DNA from 2 places in the Pseudocitrobacter sp. CD920760 genome. Region 1 is predicted to be linked to the other one. Evidence: predicted binding sites of a transcription regulator. Region 1 holds the regulator's gene; the other holds the start of a gene.

What was found. Region 1 encodes PhoB, which activates phosphate uptake and scavenging genes when phosphate is short. Its sites were predicted from a motif close to CTGTCATAAAACTGNCNNAT; they were not measured.
Region 2: a site for PhoB is predicted at 1,855-1,874, ahead of kdgR (DNA-binding transcriptional regulator KdgR). Genes of this name have one in related genera too.

Annotation. Positions count from the first base shown of each region.
Region 1 is NZ_CM173490.1:1,204,330-1,208,759, reverse strand. It holds gene brnQ (branched-chain amino acid transporter carrier protein BrnQ) at 1-362, opposite strand, end outside; gene phoR (phosphate regulon sensor histidine kinase PhoR) at 783-2,069, opposite strand; gene phoB (phosphate response regulator transcription factor PhoB) at 2,091-2,780, opposite strand; gene sbcD (exonuclease subunit SbcD) at 2,974-4,176, shown strand; gene sbcC (exonuclease subunit SbcC) at 4,173-4,430, shown strand, end outside.
Region 2 is NZ_CM173490.1:3,126,379-3,130,808, reverse strand. It holds gene htpX (protease HtpX) at 1-383, shown strand, start outside; gene AC1MKH_RS14700 (MFS transporter) at 415-1,788, opposite strand; gene kdgR (DNA-binding transcriptional regulator KdgR) at 1,966-2,757, shown strand; gene AC1MKH_RS14690 (YobH family protein) at 2,804-3,043, opposite strand; gene mgrB (PhoP/PhoQ regulatory lipoprotein MgrB) at 3,208-3,351, shown strand; gene AC1MKH_RS14680 (YebO family protein) at 3,425-3,715, shown strand.

The sequences.
Region 1 (4,430 bases):
GGCATCGCGCCATCGCCAGTCAGCGGGGCAATACCGATTTCAAAGGAAACGGTCGCGGTACGCGGCGTCGCAAACAGCGGGCCTACGGCCAGATAACAAACGGTCGCCAGCAGGACGCCTGCGACTTTACCAATTGGCGTGCTGAGGCTATCGACGCCACCGCCAACTTTTGCCAGCGCGACAACGGTCAACACAGGCAGACCGACTGCGGTAATCAAAAAGCCGAGCGCGGCGATCCAGACGTTCGGACCCGCCTGTAAACCGACCATTGGAGGGAAAATGATGTTGCCAGCGCCGACAAACAACGCAAAGGTCATAAAGCCCAGAGCGATGATATCGCGTGTTTTTAACTGATGGGTCATATGTAACTACTGCCTGTGGATGTGGTGTTGTACAAATAAAAAACTTTGCGCTCGCTCCAACGGAATCTTTCAGAGGAAACAAGCAACAAACTCAGCGGGATATGCTCCCTTCGTAGCGTGAGGAAGAATAGTTTTTTGATTTGCTACGTAAATACAGTCTGATTCCTACTGCATTAGGCGCAATTTAAACGCTTATAACGTTTTAAAGCAATATGGGATCGCAAAACCAGACGATTATACCGATAGTAAAGACAAACCTGGAACGAATAACCAGATATAGGAAAAACACATGGCTGATCGTGCGAACAAAAAAGCGTCAGTTGTTCATTAATTATTCGAGGGCAAATTGACTGCAAAGTAAACAGACCAGCCGGGGCTGGTCTGTGGAAACTCATCGTGACAAGCGCCTGTTCAGACGCTTTATTTGGCAATTAAACGTTCCGGTAGCAGGAAGCTGAAGCATGTTCCTTTCCCTGGCTGGCTTTCAATATCCAGACGGCTATCGTGATGATTCAACGCATGTTTTACAATCGCCAGCCCCAATCCGCTGCCGCCGGTCTGGCGGGAGCGCGCCTTATCCACCCGATAAAAACGCTCGGTTAAACGCGGAAGATGTTCCGCCGCGATGCCAGGCCCGTTGTCCTCCACGCTAAACAGCGCACCGTGTGGCGCATGCTGCCAGCGCACGGTGATTTTCGTGCCGGCAGGCGTATGATTCACCGCGTTGTACACCAGATTCGACACCGCACTGCGCAGTTGCTCTTCATTACCCAGCACTTTCAGCGTGTCATCAATCTCAAAATGAAGTTCATGCTGACGCTGACTGAGGGTCTGCGCTTCCCGCTCGACCACCCGCAGCATCATCGGCACATCCACCTTTTCATTGAGGGCCAGGGTCGGCGCAGCTTCAATTTTCGATAGCGTCAGCAGCTGTTTCACCAGCCCTTCCATACGCTGCGTCTGTTCACGCATGGTATGCAGCGCTTTTTCGCGCGTTGCCCCTTCCAGTACCTGCTCCTGAAGCATTTCCAGATAGCCCTGCAACACCGTCAATGGCGTACGCAGCTCATGACTGACGTTGGCAAAGAAGTTGCGCCGCGCGCCTTCCAACTGGTGCATTTGCGTGACGTCGCGCGCCACCATCAGCAACTGCCGGTCGGTATAGGGCATGATACGGATTTCCAGATGACGCCCATTATTGAGCACCAGATGCAGCGGTTTAAGAAACTCGCGTTGTTTAAGATGCTGCGTAAATTCTGGATAACGCAACAAGTTAAGAATATTTTGCCCGCTGTCGTCCGGCCAGCGCAGGCCAAGCAGCTGCTGCGCCAGGCCGTTACACCAGAAGATTGCGCCCTCTTCGGTGGTCAATACCACCGCATCGGGCAGCGATTCTGCGCCGCTACGAAAGCGTTTAATCAGATTCCCCAGTTCGCGGCGGCGTTTTTTATTACGCAACTGCATCTGGTTCAGACCGTACAGCAGGGGTTCCCAGCTACCGCGCCCCGGCGGCGGCGTCATGCTGCGATCAACCCATAACCACCAGGAAAGACGTAAAAGATTCCAGAAATGCCAAATCAACAACCCGGTCACTGCCGCCAGCAGAAACCAGGGAAGATGGCCGATGAGCAGCCCTAATATCAGGGCCGGGAGACAACACAAGAAAAGCTCAAAGGCGAGTCTTTTCCATGACAGCCGTTCCAGCACGCGTCACACTCCTGTCAACATTCAGAAACGAGCCGAAAAACGGTAGCCCGTGCCGCGAACGGTTTGCACCATACGATCGTGGCCGCTGTGTTCCAGCGCTTTACGCAGGCGGCGAATATGCACATCCACCGTGCGATCTTCCACATAAACGTTAGTGCCCCAGACATGGTTCAACAGTTGCTCACGGCTATAGACACGTTCAGGATGCGTCATAAAGAAGTGCAGCAACTTAAATTCGGTCGGGCCCATATCGAGCGGGTTTTCCCCGGTCATCACGCGATGCGAGGTGGGATCAAGGCTTAGGCCCTGCATCTCAATCACCTCTTCCACCGCCATCGGAGAGATACGGCGCATGACCGCTTTGATGCGCGCCACCAGCTCTTTTGGGGAAAACGGTTTGGTAATGTAATCATCCGCGCCGGTTTCCAGACCGCGTACGCGATCCTCTTCTTCACCGCGCGCCGTCAGCATCATGACCGGAATATCACGGGTCAGCGCTTCACGCTTGAGATGTTTAATAAACTGTAGCCCTGAGCCACCCGGTAGCATCCAGTCGAGCAGAATAAGATCGGGCCAGGGTTCATTGAGCTGATTCACCGCACTGTCATAATCTTCCGCCTCAATCGGCTGGAAACCATTTTGCTCCAGCACGAAACAGACCATTTCGCGGATGGGTGCTTCATCTTCAACGACCAGAATGCGTCTCGCCATTTTATGCCCTGTTTTTTTAGCCATCAGTATACATTCGGCGTCATTATGCGTCAGATTTATGACAGTTTTATGAAAAACATGACCGTAAAATGATGGCGCTTTACGAAATATGACACTCGCGGAATACACCCGTCGATCCTGCTGCCGGGGAATGTATAATCCCGGCTATGCTTTTTTCCCCACAGGGACGACGATGCGAATTCTTCATACTTCAGACTGGCACTTAGGCCAGAATTTTTACAGTAAAAGCCGTGCCGCAGAACACGATGCATTTCTGAACTGGCTGCTGGAGACCGCGCAACGCGAACAGGTAGACGCCATTATTGTGGCAGGCGATATCTTTGATACCGGCTCGCCGCCAAGCTATGCGCGCGAACTCTACAACCGCTTTGTGGTGAATCTGCAACAAACCGGCTGTCATCTGGTGGTGCTTGCTGGCAATCATGACTCAGTCGCCACGCTGAATGAATCGCGCGATATTCTGTCGTTCCTGAATACTACGGTGATTGCCAGCGCCGGGCATGAACCTTTTATTCTGAATCGCCGCGACGGCACACCTGGCGCTGTTTTCTGCCCGGTGCCGTTTCTGCGCCCGCGCGATATCGTCGTCAGCCAGGCCGGGCTTTCCGGTGCGGAAAAACAGCAGCATTTACTGGAAACCATTACTGACTACTATCAGAAACAATACCAGCAGGCCTGTACGCTGCGCGGCGACCGCCCGCTGCCGGTTATCGCCAGCGGCCACCTGACCACCGTCGGTGCCAGCAAAAGTGATGCCGTGCGTGACATCTATATTGGCACACTGGATGCCTTTCCGGCGCAAAACTTCCCGCCCGCCGATTACATCGCCCTCGGACATATTCATCGCGCGCAGAAAATTGGTGGCAGCGAGCATATTCGCTACTGCGGCTCGCCTATCCCGCTCAGCTTCGATGAAACGGGGAAAAGTAAGAGCGTTAACCAGGTGACCTTTGTCGAGGGTAAGCTTCAGGACGTCACGCCACTCGATGTCCCGGCCACGCAACCGCTGGCGGTTATTAAGGGCGACTTTGACAGCATCAGCAGCCAGTTGGCGCAGTATCGCGATGCCCCGTCAGAGCCCCCGGTCTGGCTGGATATCGAAATCACCAGCGATGAGTATCTGCATGATATTCAGCGTAAAATTCAGGTCATCACCGATGATTTACCCGTTGATGTGCTGCTGGTCCGGCGCAGCCGCGAACAGCGTCAGCGCATTCTGGACAACAGCCTGCGTGAAACCCTGAGCGAACTGGAAGTTGAAGAGGTTTTCCAGCGTCGGCTGGCGCTGGAAACGTTGGAAGAACCCCAGCAGGCGCGCCTGAAGGCGTTGTTTGATCTCACCGTTCACTCGCTTGATGAGGAGCCGCAGCCATGAAAATCCTCAGCCTGCGCCTGAAGAACCTTAACTCGCTGAAAGGCGAGTGGAAAATCGATTTCACCGCCGAACCGTTTGCCAGCAACGGCCTGTTTGCCATCACCGGGCCGACAGGCGCGGGGAAAACCACCCTGCTGGACGCCATCTGTCTCGCGCTGTATCACGAAACGCCGCGCCTCAACACGGTATCGCAATCGCAAAACGATCTGATGACCCGCGACACCGCCGAGTGTCTGGCGGAAGTTGAGTTTGAA
Region 2 (4,430 bases), 1.9 Mb from region 1:
GCGTCATTGCGCAGATTGCCGCCGGTTTCCTGAGCGGTAACCGTGATGAAGGTGAAGAGGGCGGTAACGGTAACCCGCTTATCTATTTTGCGGTTTCAATGGTCCTTGAACTGGTGTTCGGTATTCTGGCCAGCATTATTACCATGTGGTTCTCGCGTCACCGTGAATTCCACGCGGATGCCGGTTCAGCGCGCCTGGTAGGGCGTGAAAAAATGATCGCAGCCCTGCAACGTCTGAAAACCAGCTACGAACCGCAGGAAGCCAGCAGCATGATGGCCTTCTGCATCAACGGTAAGTCCAAAACGCTGAGTGAGCTGTTTATGACTCACCCGCCGCTGGACAAGCGTATCGAAGCGCTGCGTACCGGTGAGTACCTGAAATAATGAAAAAGCGCCTCAATCGAGGCGCTTTTTTTTAGCTCTGTACGCGCGGTTGCGTTACCCTCAAGCCGCTAAACAGCGCTGCAACTACCGCCAGACTTCCTGCCAGCAGCAATGACACATGTGTCCCGCTATCGCCAAACGCATTAAACATCAACGCCACCAGCGCCGCACCGGTGCTTTGCCCCAGCAGGCGAGCCGTACCCAGCATCCCGCTGGCGCCACCGCTTCGCTGCCGGGGTGCGGCGGAAATAATGGTGTGGTTGTTGGGTGACTGAAACAGACCGAACCCTGCGCCGCACAGGATCATGCGCCAGATGATATCCAGATCGGAAGGCGATGAAGGTAGCAGAGCAAGCGCAAACAATCCGCAGGCCATTACCGCCATGCCAAGCGCACCCAGGAATCCGGCGTGGACTCGCTCAATTAAATACCCGGCCAGCGGCGCCATTACCATGGTGGCTAAAGGCCAGGGCGTCAGCAGCAAGCCCGTTTCCACTTCGCTGCGCCCCATCATGGTTTGCAGGAAGAAGGGAAGCGAGACCAGCGCCAGCATCTGCGCGCAGAAAGAACAGATAGACGTGCAAATAGAGAGTGAGAACAACGGGATACGCAGTAAATCGACCGGTAATAGCGGTACGGGTAAACGCAACTGACGACGGATGAAAAAGAAACCGACAATCAGTAACAGCACCACTTCCGCGACCACCTGCGTGGTCGATTGCCCCTGCGCAAACCCGCCCAGTGCGGTGATCAGCAGACCAAACGTCAGGGCATTCATGATTGCGCTTGGCAGATCGAAGCGCGTGGCCTGGCTGCGCGAACCGTTTGCGGGCAGATAACGCACCGCCAGCACCCACGAGATAATGCCCAGCGGCACGTTCACAAGGAATAGCCATTGCCATGACGCGACTGACAGAATCGCCGCCGCGATGGTCGGCCCGGCCGCTGAGGAGACGGCAACCACAAACGAGTTAATCCCCATGCCGCGCCCCAACTGGCGCTGTGGATAGATGAGCCGAATGAGCGCCGTATTCACGCTCATGAGCGCCGCGCCGCCAAGGCCCTGCGCCACGCGCGCAAGCGTTAGCATCTCCAGCGAATTCGACATCGCACACAGGCCAGACGCGAGGGTAAAGACAATCAGGCCGATTTTGTAGATCCGGTGATAGCCAATCATGTCCCCCAGAAAAGCCAGTGACAGCAGCGAGATGACGATAGCTATCTGATAGGCGTTGACTATCCAGATAGACGCTGCCGGTGAGGCATGCAGATCGCTGGCAATTGTCGGTAAGGCAACGTTGGCGATAGCCCCATCGAGCACCGCCATCGTAATACCGAGCACAATGGTTAAGATAGCGCCATACCGTTGAGGGACAGGTAAGCCATCTGAGAGTTTTTTATCCATGAGAAAAATGCGGTTTTTAAGAAATTATTTGTCAGAAAACTATTTTAGCATTGATTATTCGGCTGTATGTCGCAGATTTGTAACCAGGTTGCAGAAGATTCATTGCGACGAACGCTTTGCGAAATTATAATAAAAACCGGTTCTAATTTTTATAAAACAGTTGCGATGAGGTGATAAATGGCAGTTGCAGATTTGGATAAACAGCCAGATTCTGTCTCTTCAGTATTGAAGGTTTTTGGCATCCTGCAGGCGCTTGGTGAAGAGCGCGAAATCGGAATTACCGAACTGTCGCAGCGTGTCATGATGTCGAAAAGCACTGTTTATCGCTTTTTGCAGACCATGAAATCATTGGGATACGTTGCCCAGGAAGGGGAATCTGAAAAGTATTCGTTAACGCTTAAGCTGTTTGAGCTGGGCGCGCGCGCATTACAGAACGTTGATTTAATTCGTAGCGCAGACATTCAGATGCGTGAACTCTCGCGTTTGACGAAAGAGACGATTCACCTTGGTGCGCTGGATGAAGACAGTATTGTCTATATCCATAAAATTGACTCGATGTACAACCTGCGTATGTACTCTCGCGTAGGTCGTCGTAACCCGCTTTACAGCACCGCGATTGGTAAAGTGCTGCTGGCCTGGCGCGACCGCGATGAAGTGCGTGAAATTCTGCAGGACGTAGAATATAAGCGCAGCACCGATCGCACCATCACCAGCACCGATGAACTGATGCCGGTTCTGGATCTGGTTCGTCAGCAGGGTTATGGGGAAGATAACGAAGAACAGGAAGAAGGTCTGCGCTGTATTGGCGTACCGGTCTTTGACCGATTTGGCGTGGTCATTGCGGGTTTGAGTATTTCGTTCCCGACGCTGCGTTTCTCTGAAGAGCGCCTGCACGAGTATGTGGCGATGCTGCATACGGCGGCGCGTAAGATTTCAGAACAATTAGGCTATAACGATTATCCGTTCTGATTAGGCGCTTAATCAAAAAAAATGCCGCGATTATCGCGGCATTTTTTTATCCATTATCGACCACAGTTTCACTTTTTCGCAGGACTGGACAATCGGTCAGACCGATGATCCCACTGCTGGAATGAACGTATTGTGCTGTGCTGGTGCCTCGTGCGGTCAGATATTTACATTGTAGCCCCAAACCGCCAGCATTCTCCGTGCTGCCGATTAAAACACCATAACCGCTCAGCAATATGCCAATCCAGACAATGGCCAGTATAATAATTGTTCTGATCGCAAATCTCATGACATCCTCACGTCTTTTCTATCCTTGATAATAGAGTAGCTTTTCAATATTGCGAGACAACTCCATGATTCCTAAAAGCAGAATTTATCTGTACAGTTAGCCGCGGTTTAAGATGTCCGTGTTAATTTGATCGTCTGTTAATGCTATATGTCGTGGAGTGTGGAGTGAAAAAATTTCGGTGGGTGTTACTGATTGTCGTACTGGCGGCCTGTTTGCTGCTCTGGACTCAGACGCTCAACGTGTTGTGCGACCAGGATGTTCAGTTCTTTAACGGGATCTGCAGCATCAACAAATTCATTCCCTGGTAAAACATTTTTGCCATCAACGATTTCCTTCCTTAATACGAGTGGTAGAATAGCCCGTTCCTTTTGAGGTGGTGAAATGAGTGATCTAGTAAGTTCTGGGGCATTAAATCTGGCGTCTGTGGTGGTATCTGTTCTGCTGTTGGTCGTGGGGCTGGTACTTTGGTTCTTTGTTAACCGCGCAAGTTCGCGCACCAGTGAGCAAATTGAACTGCTTGAAGCATTGTTGGATCAGCAAAAGCGTCAGAATGCGCTGCTGCGTCGACTCTGTGAAGCCAATGAACCTGAAAAACCGGCAGTCGAAGAGAAAGCCGTTGAAGCAAAAAACGAAGATGAAGATGATTTCATTCGCCTGGTGGCAGAACGATAATCTTTTCTCCTCTTCACTCCGGCTGTCTCACCAGGCTGCCGGAGTCCGTAGGTTGCACCGCCGCGGTGCACGCAGTCATAACAACGGTATTACCTCTCCCTCTTATCCATCTTCCTGAAGCGTCTCAACGCAGGTCCAGTGTCGTTTCTCAATCACGTGTTCGTATCTAATTGTATTTATAATTAATTTTTTACCAGCCAAACAGCCTGGTCAATTATCCATCACCCAAATGTATGAGTGACGGATATCTGTTTTATTTGCGCAACTTACTAGCTGCATTTGCCGTACGGTATTAGCGAAACGTTTTTATTGCGCGGTGATAACGTTATGTCATTAAACGTTCATTATTTTGGTGCAACCTAAGTACATTATTTGGCTAGTGTGAGTCACGGCAGCAGTATAGCGAAACGTTACTTACTTATAACCGGTTATCAAAATGCACCTTTCGAAAATTAGCTCGAAAATATTCTAACGATATAAAAAAATGTTGATGCCGCTTCGCTTTTCTGGACGTACTGAAAATGTTGGACTATGGTAAAAAAGTCTTACGTTACCGTGAGGTAGGTGAGATAAAAGACACGAGCCGGGGCGCGTCAGACAACTGTTTGCCGCATAAATGCGTAGTCGATCAAATGATTGTTGTATGATTTGTGCGGCTGATCGAGACACGTTTAAAAATGGCTTGCCATTATTAACGTTGTATGTGATAACACGT